3 regions of the Pedococcus ginsenosidimutans genome follow, and region 3 is predicted to be linked to each of the others. Evidence: predicted binding sites of a transcription regulator. Region 3 holds the regulator's gene; each other region holds the start of a gene.
The links. Region 3 encodes HrcA, which represses chaperone genes, less so after heat shock. Its sites were predicted from a motif close to TTNGCACTCGNNNNNNNCGAGTGCNAA; they were not measured.
Positions count from the first base shown of each region.

Region 1: the regulator HrcA is predicted to act here: its motif matches at 3,592-3,618, upstream of groL (chaperonin GroEL).
Region 2: the regulator HrcA is predicted to act here: its motif matches at 966-992, upstream of groES (co-chaperone GroES).

Region 1 is NZ_BAABLO010000011.1:717,192-721,692, forward strand. Features, by position in the region: gene ABEA42_RS14315 (alkaline phosphatase D family protein) at 1-1,635, opposite strand, end outside; gene groL (chaperonin GroEL) at 1,849-3,474, opposite strand; gene ABEA42_RS14325 (endonuclease domain-containing protein) at 3,943-4,501, shown strand, end outside.
Region 2 is NZ_BAABLO010000011.1:472,245-476,745, reverse strand. Features, by position in the region: gene ABEA42_RS13155 (GNAT family N-acetyltransferase) at 54-875, opposite strand; gene groES (co-chaperone GroES) at 1,156-1,449, shown strand; gene groL (chaperonin GroEL) at 1,551-3,170, shown strand; gene ABEA42_RS13140 (SigE family RNA polymerase sigma factor) at 3,428-4,501, shown strand, end outside.
Region 3 is NZ_BAABLO010000013.1:229,657-234,157, forward strand. Features, by position in the region: gene hemW (radical SAM family heme chaperone HemW) at 1-14, shown strand, start outside; gene ABEA42_RS17980 (DUF4870 domain-containing protein) at 22-432, opposite strand; gene ABEA42_RS17985 (DUF3097 domain-containing protein) at 547-1,422, opposite strand; gene hrcA (heat-inducible transcriptional repressor HrcA) at 1,622-2,653, shown strand; gene dnaJ (molecular chaperone DnaJ) at 2,706-3,830, shown strand; gene ABEA42_RS18000 (16S rRNA (uracil(1498)-N(3))-methyltransferase) at 3,837-4,501, shown strand, end outside.

The DNA.
Region 1 (4,501 bases), on a different contig from region 3:
CCCGAGGTCCCAGCGCATCACGAGGCCACGGCCGCGCACCTGCAGCGTCGCGAGGTTGTTGTCGAACCACGGGCCTTCGGTCATCGGCCACTGGTACGGCGCATTCGGCACCTTCGAGGTCCGTCCCACGAGGAACTGCAGCGGGCGGGCCAATCCCTTGCCCAGCATCGCCTGGGCGATGCGCGCCTGCCGGGGCAGCGGGTTGCGGATCGGTGAGCACACCGCCTGGATGATCCGGCTGGCCCCGGGCCCCAGCTGGTCGTGGTCGATCTCGGTGACGTACGAGTTGTGCACGTCACCGGACAGGAACGTGATGGTGCCCGGCGCCGCACCCCGCTCGCCGTGCGCCACCTCCACGACCATGGCGAGCACCTTCGCGAAACCGTCCTGGAACGCGGCCCAGTGCTCCAGGTCGAGGGCGCGGCGCATCTTCTCGCCCCACTTCGCCACGCGGGGCCCCCAGGCGCCGTTGGACATCGCCTCGTTGATCGCCTCCAGGTCGTGGATGCCCTGCGCCATGAGGAAGGGCAGCGACGTACCGATGAACAGGTGGTCCACGTCGCCGCGCAGCTGGCCGTCGAGCCACGCCATCTCGTCGTCGTCGAGGATCGAGCGGCGGTCGGGCGTGAGCAGCCGGGCGGCCCGGGAGTCGACGACCACGAGCCGCGACTCGCCCAGGTCGCGGGCGTAGCTCCAGCGGTAGGTCTCCGGCTGGGCATCGACGCGCGCGGCCAGGCTGTCCAGCACCTCGGTGAGGTCGAGCTCGCCGGCGGCGCCCGAGGCGGCGTACTCGGTGATGAGCTGCCACACCTCGTCCTGCGCCAGGTCCTCCGGGCTGAGGTTGCCCACGTGCTGGTAGACCCAGTAGGACGACAAGCCGCCCACGATCCGCTCGTGCCACCAGGGCTTGGCGTTCATCTCGCGGTGCCAGTCCTGGGAGGTGTTCCAGTCGTCGCGGATGTCGTGGTCGTCGAAGATCATCGCGCTCGGCAACGTGGACAGCAGCCAGCGGTTGAGGGGGTCGGTCCACGCGAGCCGGTAGAGGTGCGCGTACTCCTCGTAGTCCTTGAGCTCCTCGCCCGGGGGCTCCTCGAGGCTGCGGCGGGAGGCGATGAACTCGCGCATCGCCTCCGAGGTCTCGTCGGCGTAGACCTGGTCGCCGAGGAAGACCACGAGGTGCGGCCACTCGGACGGGTCGGTGCGCGACATGTGGAAGGCGTAGGCACGCAGGGCGTCGACGCCGTTGCTCTTGTTGCCCTCGGCGTCGTGCGGCACGGAGGTGCGGCACGAGCCGAACGCCATGCGCGTGGGCTCGCTGTGCGCGTGGGTCGTGATCCGGCTCGGCGGCAACGAGGCCGTCACGGCGTCGACCCCGGGCCCCTGCGGCGGCCAGGCCGTCGCGCCGTCGACCTCGACCTCGTACTCGCTCGACGCCCCCGCCTCGAGGCCGTCGAGGACCACGAGCGCGTAGTGGTGGCCGTGGGCGGTGAAGGTGGGCGCGTCCCACGACCGGCCGAACGCCCGCACGGTCACCTTCGCCCGGTCACGGGTCTGCACCCACACCGTGGCGCTGGTCTCACCCACGTAGCGCAGGAGCGGGCCGAGCGTGAGCGGGTTGTCTTCGAGTTCGGGCACGCACTGTTTCTACACGTCGCCCCTGTCCCGTGGGTGGCAAACCCCCTGAGCGCCACCTGTCCGGACGTGCGGTACGGCGCCCGCACGTCCCCACGGGTGGCGGGCCGTACGGCGCCCGCACCGGGTACGCCGAAGGGCGGCTCCCCTGGTGGGGAACCGCCCTCCGTCAGTGCGTCGTGCCGGTGAACCTGCTGACGCGGTGGGGAGCCGGGCTCAGAAGCCCATGCCACCCATCTCGTCGCCACCGGGCGCGGCGGGAGCAGCCTTCTCGGGCTTGTCCGCGATGACGGCCTCGGTGGTGAGGAACAGCGCGGCGATCGACGCGGCGTTCTGCAGCGCCGAACGCGTCACCTTCGCCGGGTCGATGATGCCCGCGGCGATGAGGTCGACGTACTCGCCGGTCGCGGCGTTGAGGCCCCAGCCGGACTCCAGGTTGGAGACCTTCTCGGAGACCACACCGCCCTCGAGGCCGGCGTTGATCGCGATCTGCTTGAGCGGGGCGGACGCAGCGACGCGGACGATGTTCGCGCCGGTGGCCTCGTCACCCTCGAGCTCGAGCTTCTCGAACGCGGCCTTGGTCGCCTGGAGCAGGGCCACGCCACCACCGGCGACGATCCCCTCCTCGACGGCAGCCTTGGCGTTGCGCACGGCGTCCTCGATGCGGTGCTTGCGCTCCTTGAGCTCGACCTCGGTCGCGGCGCCGGCCTTGATGACCGCAACACCGCCGGCCAGCTTGGCCAGCCGCTCCTGCAGCTTCTCGCGGTCGTAGTCGCTGTCCGACTTGTCGATCTCGGCGCGGATCTGGTTGACCCGACCCTGGATCTGGTCGTTGTCGCCAGCACCCTCGACGATCGTGGTCTCGTCCTTGGTCACGACGACCTTGCGCGCACGGCCGAGCAGGTCGAGCTCCGCGGTGTCGAGCTTGAGGCCGACCTCCTCGGAGATGACCTGGCCACCGGTGAGGATGGCGATGTCGGCCAGCATGGCCTTGCGACGGTCACCGAAGCCCGGGGCCTTGACGGCGACGGACTTGAAGGTGCCACGGATCTTGTTGACCACCAGGGTCGACAGGGCCTCGCCCTCGACGTCCTCGGCGATGATGAGCAGCGGCTTGCCGGACTGCATGACCTTCTCGAGGAGGGGCAGCAGGTCCTTGATGCCGGAGATCTTGGAGTTCACGACGAGGACGTAGGGGTCCTCGAGCACGGCCTCCATGCGCTCGGTGTCGGTGACGAAGTAGTGGCTGATGTAGCCCTTGTCGAAGCGCATGCCCTCGGTGAGCTCGAGCTCGAGGCCGAAGGTGTTGCTCTCCTCGACGGTGATGACGCCTTCCTTGCCGACCTTGTCCATGGCCTCGGCGATCATCTCGCCGATCTGGGGGTCAGCGGCGGAGATCGAGGCGGTGGAGGCGATCTGCTCCTTCGTCTCGACGTCCTTGGCCATCTCGAGCAGCTGAGCGGAGACGGCCTCGGTGGCCTTCTCGATGCCGCGCTTGAGGGCCATCGGGTTGGCGCCGGCCGCGACGTTGCGCAGGCCCTCCTTGACGAGGGCCTGGGCCAGCACGGTGGCGGTGGTGGTGCCGTCGCCAGCGACGTCGTCGGTCTTCTTGGCGACCTCCTTGACGAGCTCGGCGCCGATCTTCTCGTACGGGTCGTCGAGCTCGATCTCCTTGGCGATGGACACGCCATCGTTGGTGATCGTGGGGGCGCCCCACTTCTTCTCGAGGACGACGTTGCGGCCCTTCGGGCCGAGGGTGACGCGGACGGCGTCGGCGAGGATGTTCATGCCTCGCTCGAGACCGCGGCGAGCCTCTTCATCGAATGCGATGATCTTGGCCATTCGGGTGGTTCCTCCCACGCGAATCGTGTGTGGCGGCCTCGCCGTGCCCGCGACGGACGGCCCGGTTCCCGCGGCTCACGTCGCGCACGTTCCCCGGACCTCACTTTGAGGCCATGATTGTCACTCTCATGGCGAGAGTGCTAACGCCATTATTGGCACTCCCCCCGGGAGAGTGCAAACGCCTCCCAGCCCGCGATGGTGGTGCGCGTCCCCCTCCCCCTCCCCCTTTTGCGGCTCCCCCTCCCCCCTTGCCCCCTGACCCTTGCGCCGAAGTCTGGGACTTCGGGCCATACGGGCCGGGCTTGCGCCGAAGTCTGGGACTTCGGGCCACACAGGCCGGGCTTGCGCCGAAGTCTGGGACTTCGGGGCACGGCGCACCACCGCGTGGGCGGCTACCGGGCCCGGTACGCGGCCGGACCTGTGGACAACTCGAGGGACGTGGGTACGGAGCGCGGCAGCCTGAGTACCGTGCCTCTCTCGCTCCCACCGCTGCCCGCCTCCCTGCAGGGACGCGCGTTCACGCTGGTGGAGGCCCGGGCGGCGCTGGTGAGCCAGGCGCGGCTCGAGGCGGCGGACCTGGTGCGGCCCACCTGGGGCGTCCGTGCCCACGACCACGCCCGCACCGTCGACGAGCTCGCCCACACCGTCGGCCTCGCCCTCGAGGGCACCTACGCGTTCTCGCACCTGACGGCTGCCCGGCTCTGGCGGCTCCCACTGCCCACCGCGTGGAGCCGCGAGGAACCACTCCACGTCATGCGCGACGCCACGCCGCTGCGCCGTGCCGGCGTCGTCGGGCACCGCGGCCTCGCCGGACGCCGTCACGAGACCCTCCGCGGCCTGCCGGTGACCTCACCCGTCGACACCTGGGTCGACCTCGCGAGGGTGCCGGGCCTCACCGCCGAGGACCTGGTCATCGCCGGAGATGCCTTCGCCACCCGCACACCGGACCTCCTGGAACCCCTGGTGCACGCGGCGGCCGAGGCAGCCGGCCGTGGGCGGCGCCTGCTCAGTGAGGCCTGGCCACTGC
Region 2 (4,501 bases), on a different contig from region 3:
TTGTGGCGCATCGCCGGCGGCAGCCGCGGTGCCTGGTCCTCGGCCCGGAGAGGTCAGGCGCGACGGGTCCACTCGTACGGCGTCGTGGTGGACACCTTGACCAGCCCCGCCCGCTCGAGGATGGGCCGGGAGAACTCGGTGGAGTCGCTGTTGAGGTAGCGCTTGCCGTGGGCGAGGGCAGAACGCGCACGGGCGGCGGTCAGCGCGCGGTAGATGCCACGGCCGCGCCACTGCGGCAGGGTGGCGCCGCCCCAGAGCCCGGCGAACTCGGTGCCCGCGACGGGTTCCAGCCGGCCGGCACTGACGACCTGCCCGTCCGCCTCGGCGACCCACATCTCCATGTCGTCGCGCGTGCGCAGCCGGTGCAGGATCTGCTCGGCCATCTCCGCCTCGCGCTCGGCGGCGTCGCCGAAGACCTCGGCCTGCATCCTCATCATGGCCCGGACATCGCCCTCGTCGGTGACCTGCCGGACGACGACACCCACGGGGAGGTCGACGTCGACGGCGAGCAGACGGGCGTCGCCGACCATGACCGACTCCGGCTCGTCCGGGGTGAACCCGTGGGCGAGGAGGGCCTCGTGCAGCCCGGGGGCGTGGTCGTGTCCGCGGGTCTTCCACTCGACCCGGACGACCTGCGGGTCGGCCTCGTAGTGGGCCAGCGCCCCGGCGACGAGCTCGCGGACCGAGTCCTCGGCCGCAGGGCGGCGGTCCACGTCGAGGTGGCGGTAGCTGATGAACCCGCGCCCGCCGAGGAACGTCGCCAAGACCAGCGGGCCGAGCCGCGCGACCTCCACGGCAGACGGGACCTCGGCCTCCTCCCGCAGCTGGGTGTCGTAGGCGTGCAGGAGGGCGGAGGTGCTGGCGGCATCGGTCACGCGGACGACCATGGCCCGCGGCGACACCCCACCGCAACGGGGTTTGCGCGTGGCGCCCTGCTGCGCCCACGGCGAACACGGCGTGAACCTCTGGCACTCGAGTTGACCGAGTGCTAAGCCCGACCATAGATTTGCCGTTGGCACTCAGGTTCGTCGAGTGCTAACCAGCCAGTCGGTCGACCCCCGCGACGGCGACCGCACGGCAAGCACTTGGCACCACCCCGCAGTACCAGCACCATCCACCTGTCACTCCGACATTCCCGAAGGGGAGGTCCTCATCGTGTCGGTTTCCATCAAGCCGCTCGAAGACCGCATCGTCGTCAAGTCCGTCGAGGCCGAGCAGACCACTGCTTCCGGCCTCGTCATCCCGGACACCGCGAAGGAGAAGCCCCAGGAGGGCGAGGTCCTCGCGATCGGTCCCGGCCGCATCGACGACAACGGCAACCGTGTCCCGCTCGACGTCAAGGTCGGCGACCGGGTCATCTACAGCAAGTACGGCGGCACCGAGATCAAGCACAGCGGCGAGGAGTACCTCATCCTCTCCGCGCGCGACGTCCTCGCCATCGTCGGCTGAGCATTCGCACCTGATGAGTGACGTGCCCTGTATGCCGACTGCTCGGCATGCAGGGCACGTTGCCTTCGTTCCCTGATTTTCGCTGCTAGAGAAGGACTTTCATGGCTAAGACGCTGGAGTTCAACGACTCCGCTCGCAAGTCGCTCGAGCGTGGGGTCGACGCGCTCGCGAACGCGGTCAAGGTGACGCTCGGCCCCAAGGGCCGCAACGTCGTCATCGACAAGAAGTGGGGCGCCCCCACCATCACCAACGACGGCGTGACCATCGCCCGTGAGGTGGAGCTCGACGACCCGTACGAGAACCTCGGCGCCCAGCTCGCCAAGGAGGTCGCGACCAAGACCAACGACGTCGCCGGCGACGGCACGACCACCGCCACGGTGCTCGCCCAGGCCATGGTCAAGGAGGGCCTGCGCAACGTTGCCGCGGGTGCCGCCCCGGCCGGGCTCAAGCGTGGGATCGACCAGGCCGTCGAGGCCGTGTCCGCCCGCCTGCTCGAGACCGCCCGCGAGATCGAGGGCAAGGACGAGATCGCCCAGGTCGCCGCGCTCTCCGCGCAGGACCAGGTCATCGGCTCCACCATCGCCGACGCGTTCGACAAGGTCGGCAAGGACGGCGTCATCACCGTCGAGGAGTCCTCGACCGCGACGACCGAGCTCGAGTTCACCGAGGGCATGCAGTTCGACAAGGGCTACATCTCGCCCTACTTCGTCTCCGACGCCGAGCGCATGGAGGCTGTCGTCGAGGACGCCTACATCCTCATCAACCAGGGCAAGATCTCGGCCATCGCCGACGTCCTCCCGGTGCTGGAGAAGGTCGTCAAGTCCGGCAAGCCGCTGCTGATCATCGCCGAGGACATCGACGGCGAGGCGCTGTCGACCCTGGTGGTCAACAAGATCCGCGGCACGTTCAACGTCGTGGCCGTCAAGGCCCCCGGCTTCGGCGACCGCCGCAAGGCGATGCTGCAGGACATGGCCACCCTCACCGGCGGCCAGGTCATCTCCGAGGAGGTCGGGCTCAAGCTCGACCAGGCCGACCTCGACGTGCTGGGCCAGGCCCGCCGCGTCGTCGTCACCAAGGACACCACCACGATCATCGACGGCGCCGGCTCGACCGACGACGTCACCGGCCGGGTCAACCAGATCAAGGCCGAGATCGAGCGCACCGACTCCGACTGGGACCGCGAGAAGCTCCAGGAGCGCCTCGCCAAGCTCGCCGGTGGCGTCTGCGTCATCAAGGTGGGTGCCCACACCGAGGTGGAGCTCAAGGAGAAGAAGCACCGCATCGAGGACGCCATCTCGGCGACCCGCGCGGCCATCGAGGAGGGCATCGTCGCCGGTGGCGGCTCCGCCCTCGTCCACGCCTCCTCCGCCATCGACGACCTCGGCCTCGAGGGCGACGAGGCCACCGGTTCGCTCATCGTCAAGAAGGCCGCGGCCGAGCCGCTGCGCTGGATCGCCGAGAACGCCGGCCTCGAGGGCTACGTCGCCGTCTCCAAGGTCTCCGAGCTCGAGCCCGGCAACGGCCTCAACGCTGCGACCGGCGAGTACGTCAACCTCATCAAGGCCGGCGTCATCGACCCGGTCAAGGTCACCCGCTCCGCCCTGCGCAACGCCGCCTCGATCGCGTCGATGGTCCTGACCACCGACACCCTCGTGGTGGAGAAGAAGGAAGAGGAGCCCGAGGCCGCTGCCGGCGGTCACGGTCACGGCCACGGTCACTGACAGCTGACCGAGGCCGCGCCGCGCGGCCCGTCCGCGCCGTACCTCTCGAAGGCCCGTCCCCACTCTTGGGGGCGGGCCTTCGCCGTGCCTCCTTGGCAGCCGGGCCGCCGGTCGGCACGGGTGCCGCGCCGTACCCGCCGGGGCCGCCGGTCGCGACGTACCCGGCACGGGAGCCACGAACGGTCTCCCGTCGCACCGTCCGTGGACCGTTCGTGGCTCCGCGGCCATGAACGGGCCATGAACGGTGGCCATAAACGATGGCCGGCCGGGACCCCGACCGGTATGGCGCTGCCAGGGCTGCCGGTGCGACGCTGGGGGAGGTCGTGCGGCAGAGCGAGGTGGTCGTGGCGCAGCGGTGGGCCGAGGCACCGGCGTTCGACGAGTACGTCGTGGCGCGGGGGAGCGACCTGCTGCGGACGGCGTGGCTGCTCACCGGTGACGAGCGCGGCGCCGAGGCACTGGCCCGGGCGACGCTGGACGCCGCGTGGCCTCGTTGGTCGCACCTGGTCGATCGTGGGGCGGGGTCGTACGACGCCGAGCTGCGCCGGGTGCTGGTCGCCGGCTACCTGCACCACGCACCCCGGCGGCGACGACCCACCACGACCGGCCAGACGACGCGACCCCCCGCCACGCCTCGCCCGCCTGCACCACGCCCTGCCGCCGGGGACGTCTGGGCCGCCCTCGCCGAGCTGACCCGGCAGCAGCGGACCGTCGTGGCGCTGTCCGTCGTCGACGGGCTTGGCGACGCGCAGGTCGCTCATGCACTCGACGAGGCCACGGGCGAGGTGCGCCGGCACCGCGAGCACGCGTTGGCCGCGCTCTCGGGCCGTCTCGGCGTCGGGGAGCAGGAGCTGGGCGGGCTGCTCGACGGCGTCCTCCCGGCGGACCCGTCGGTCGACGCGCTCCTGGCCCGGCCGGCCCGCAGGTCGCCGCGGTGGCGCGTGGTGCGCGACTGGGTGGCTGTCCTGGCTGGCCTGGCGCTGGTGGCCGTGGTCGTGGGGCTCGTCCGGCCCAGCGACCACGGGGGCGTGGTGCCGCCGCCTCCCGAGCCGACGATCGCACCGTTGTCCTGCCTCACGCAGGCGCCCCCGCCGTCACCGCCGTCGACGAGCGCGGTACCCCTGCACACCAGGTACGACGCGGTCCTGGTCTGCGCCCAGACCGACGAGGGTTCGGTCTGGGCGAACTCCCTGCCGCCGGACGACGCGGTGACCGCACCCGCGGCCATCGACGCCCTCGTGCTCGACCCCCGCGGTGCCGCCACCCACTGTGCCCACCTCCCGACGGGGCCGGCCTTCCGCGTCCTGCTGCGCACCGCGGACGGCGCCCTG
Region 3 (4,501 bases):
TCGGACTCCGCTAGCGCGAGGTCACTTCACGAACTGCGGCGTCAGCGGCGGGGTGTACCACTCGCCGTTGTTGGCCTTGACCGCCGCGAGGATGTGGACGATGAACGCGAACAGCAGCGCCAGGCCGTAGGTCAGGAACCCGACGAGGACCAGCATCAGCGGGAACGAGATGAGCAGCACGATCCCGGTGATGATCTGGATGTTGAGGGAGTTCGCCGCGTGCTGGCGCACGAACGGGCCGCGGTCCTTGTACATGAGGTAGATGACCAGCGAGCCGACGAACCCCAGGGTGCCGGCGCTGAGCACCATGGCGACGAGCGGGATGACGTGGGACAGGGTGGCCCAGCTGCGCTCCTGCTCGGGCGTCAGCGGGGCTGCGGGCGCGCCGTACCCGGGCGGGGTGGGCTGCTGGAACTGCGGTTGCTCGGTCATGGTGTCCTCCGTGGTGGTGATGGCGACCAGTCAAACGCATGCCGGCCGTCGCGCACAGCACTTTCGGGGTCGTTGCAGGGACAGGTCAGGGGCCGGTCAGGGTCGACCCCGACGTCAGTGGCCCGGCTCGGTGACGAAGTCGATGAGCTCCTCGACGCTGGCGAGCAGGGTCGGCTCGAGGTCGGCGTAGGAGCGCACGGTGCCGAGGATCTGCTTCCAGGCGCGGGCGATGTCGGCCTGGGTGTCGGCCTGCCAGCCCAGGTGGTGGCAGATGCCGTGCTTCCACGACTGGCCGCGCGGGATGACCGGCCACTGCTGGAGGCCCAGGCGTTCGGGGCGGACCGACTGCCACACGTCGACGTAGGGGTGGCCGAGGATCCTGACGTGCGCGGCATACGGGCCCTTGCGGCAGGCCTGGACCACCTTGTCCTCCTTGGTGCCGGGCAGCAGGTGGTCGACGAGGACGCCCATCCGCCGGCCGGGTCCGGGCTGGAAGTCGCGGATCGCTGCGGCGAGGTCGTCGACGCCGTCGAGCATCTCGACGACGACACCCTCGATGCGCAGGTCGTCGCCCCAGACCTTCTCGACGAGCTCGGCGTCGTGGCGTCCCTCGACGAAGATGCGCGAGCCGCTGGCCACCCGGGCCTTGGCGCCCTCGACGGCACGGGAGCCCGACGCCGTCCGCGAGGTCGCGGCCCTGGCCTCCGCGAGCTGTGCCCGGGCCGCGGCCGTGGGCGGGGTGAGGATGACGGGAGCGCCGTCGAGCAGGAAGCCGGGTCCCATGGGGAACCCCTTGGTGCGGCCACGCCGGTCCTCGAGGTGCACCACCCGCATGCCGCCGGCCTTCTCGACGCGCACGACGGCGCCGCACCAGCCGGTCTGCGCGTCCTCGACCACCAGCCCGGTCTCGGCCTCCACCTCGCGCGAGCGTCCCCTCGGGGGGACCTTCCAGTCGCCGGAGAGGACATCGGAGCCATAGCGGTCGGACACCGACGCAGGGTATGCCGCCGGGTCGCCGAGCCCCGCGAGGACGCGCCGCGGGCGGTCGGGGCCGGTCGGGCGGGACCCGGCGCCGGTTCGGCCGGCAGGCGGGGAACACCGTAGACTTGGCACTCGCTGACCATGAGTGCCAGCGGGTCGGTGGCGGTCGCCGCCGGTCCGGGACAAAACTCGTCACAGGAGGTGTCCGATGAGCGAGGAGCGTCGTCTCGCCGTGCTGCGCGCGATCGTGCAGGACTACGTCGAGACCTCCGAGCCCGTGGGGTCCAAGGCCCTCCTCGAGCGCCACCAGCTCGGGGTGTCGGCCGCGACCGTGCGCAACGACATGGCCGCCCTCGAGGAGGAGGGCCTCATCGCGGCCCCGCACACCAGTGCCGGGCGGGTGCCCACGGACGCCGGCTACCGGCTGTTCGTCGACCGCCTCAGCTCGGTCAAGCCGATGTCGGCCGCGGAGCGCTCGGCGATCGGCCAGTTCCTCGAGGGCGCCGTCGACCTCGACGACGTCGTCGACCGCACCGTGCGCCTGCTCGCCTCGCTCACCCGGCAGGTCGCGGTGATGCAGTACCCGTCGCTGACCCGCTCGTCGGTGCGGCACATCGAGTTCGTGCCCATGGGCAGCACCCGCCTGATGATCGTCCTGATCGTCAACACCGGCCGGGTCGAGCAGCGGGTGATCGAGACCACCCACGACCTGTCGACCCCCGACGGCGAGGCGACCCTGGGCCTGCTCCGGGCCAAGGTCAACGCCCGGGCCGTCGGCGCACGTCTCGTCGACGCGGCGGACTCGCTCGGCTCGCTGCCGGAGGAGTTCGAGCCGGCCGACCGCGACCTCGTCCGGGCCGTGCTGCGCTCCCTGGACGACGCGCTGGTCGAGGAGCGGGAGGAGCGGGTCGTGCTCGCCGGCACCTCCAACCTGGCGCGCGTCGGCACCGACTTCCCGCTCACGATCGGCCCGGTCCTCGAGGCCCTCGAGCAGCACGTCGTGCTCCTCAAGCTGCTCGGCACGGCCCGCGAGACCTCCGACGCCGTCTCGGTCCGCATCGGCCACGAGAACCCCTTCGCGGGGCTGCAGACGACGTCGGTCGTCTCCACCGAGTACGGCACCGGCTCCGAGCTGGTGGCCGGGCTCGGCGTCCTCGGACCCACGCGGATGGACTACCCGACCACGATGGCGTCGGTGCGGGCCGTCGCCACCTACGTCTCCCGAATCCTGGCGCAGTGACCGTCGTCCCTGACGGCACCGCGCGACCACGCACCACTGACAAGGACACTCGTTGAACGACTACTACCAGGACCTGGGCGTCTCCAAGGACGCGTCGCCGGAGGACATCAAGCGGGCCTACCGCAAGATGGCCCGCAAGCTGCACCCGGACGTCAACCCCAGCCCCGAGGCCGAGGAGCAGTTCAAGAAGGTCTCGCAGGCCTACGACGTGCTCTCGGACGCCGAGAAGAAGCGCGCCTACGACATGGGCTCCGACCCCTACGCCGCCGGTGCGGCCGGGTTCGGCCAGGGTTTCTCCTTCAGCGACATCATGGACGCCTTCTTCGGCGCCGGCGCCGGCCAGGCCCAGCGCGGACCTCGCTCGCGCCAGCGCCGCGGCCAGGACGCCCTCGTGCGCCTCGACCTCGACCTCGCCGACGCGGTGTTCGGCGGCGAGAAGGAGCTCACCGTGGAGACCGCGGTCGTGTGCTCCACCTGCCACGGCGACGGTGCCCAGCCGGGCACCTCGCGCCGCACCTGTGACGTCTGCGGCGGTCGCGGCGAGATCCAGCAGGTGCAGCGGTCGTTCCTCGGCCAGGTCATGACCACGCGGCCCTGCATGACCTGCCAGGGCTACGGCGAGGTGCTGGTCAGCCCCTGTTTCGAGTGCTCGGGCGACGGCCGGGTCCGCACCCGCCGCACGCTCAAGATCAAGGTGCCCGCGGGCGTGGACACCGGCACCCGTATCCAGCTCGCCGGCGAGGGCGAGGTCGGTCAGGGCGGCGGTCCCGCGGGTGACCTCTACGTCGAGGTCGCGGTCCGCCCGCACCAGACCTTCCAGCGCCGCGGCGACGACCTGCACTGCACGGTCGAGCTGCCGATGACGGCGGCGGCGCTCGGGACGACGCTCAAGCTCGACACCTTCGACGGGGTCAACGAGCTCGAGATCAAGCCGGGCACCCAGGCCGGCGACGCGATGACCCTGCGCGGGCTCGGGGTCACGCACCTGCGTGGCAGCGGCCGCGGCGACCTCGTCATCCACGCCAACGTGGTCACCCCGACGCGCCTCGACGACGCCCAGGAGGACCTCCTGCGCCAGCTGGCCGTGCTCCGCGGCGAGGAGCGTCCGGAGGGCCGGCTCTCCCCGGCCCACCCGGGACTGCTCGGCAAGCTCCGCGACGCCTTCAAGGCCAAGTAGCCGCTCGTGACGCTGCCGCTGTTCCTCGTCGAGAGCGCCGTCCTCGCGGGCGCCGCACCGGGGGCGCAGCTCGTCCTCGCCGGGGCCGAGGGGCGCCATGCGGCGACGGTGCGCCGGATCGGGGTGGGGGAGCAGCTCCTCCTGGCCGACGGGGAGGGCTTGGTGGCCACCTGCCTCGTGCAGGCGGCGGCCCCCGCCCAGCTGGACCTGCAGGTCGTCGACGTGTCGGCCGAGCCCGAGCCGCAGCCTCGCTTCGTCCTGGTCCAGGCGCTCGCCAAGGGGGAGCGCGACGACCAGGCCATCGAGACCGCCACCGAGCTCGGGGTCGACGAGGTCGTCCCGTGGCAGGCGGCCCGCAGCATCGTGCAGTGGCGTGGTGAGCGCGGCGAGAAGGCCCGTCGCAAGTGGGAGTCGACCGTCAGGGCGGCGGCCAAGCAGTCACGACGGTCGCGCACGCCCGTGGTCGCCGAGCTGGTGACCTCCAAGGCCCTGGCCACCCGGCTCGCGGCTGCCTCGGCCGCGTTCGTGCTCCACGAGGACGCGACGGACGCCCTCGCCACGGCAGCCCTCCCGGCGTCCGGTGAGGTGGTGGTCGTCGTCGGCCCCGAGGGCGGGATCACCCCGGAGGAGGTCGCCGCCTTCGAGGCCGCCGGCGCGCGCACCGTACGCCT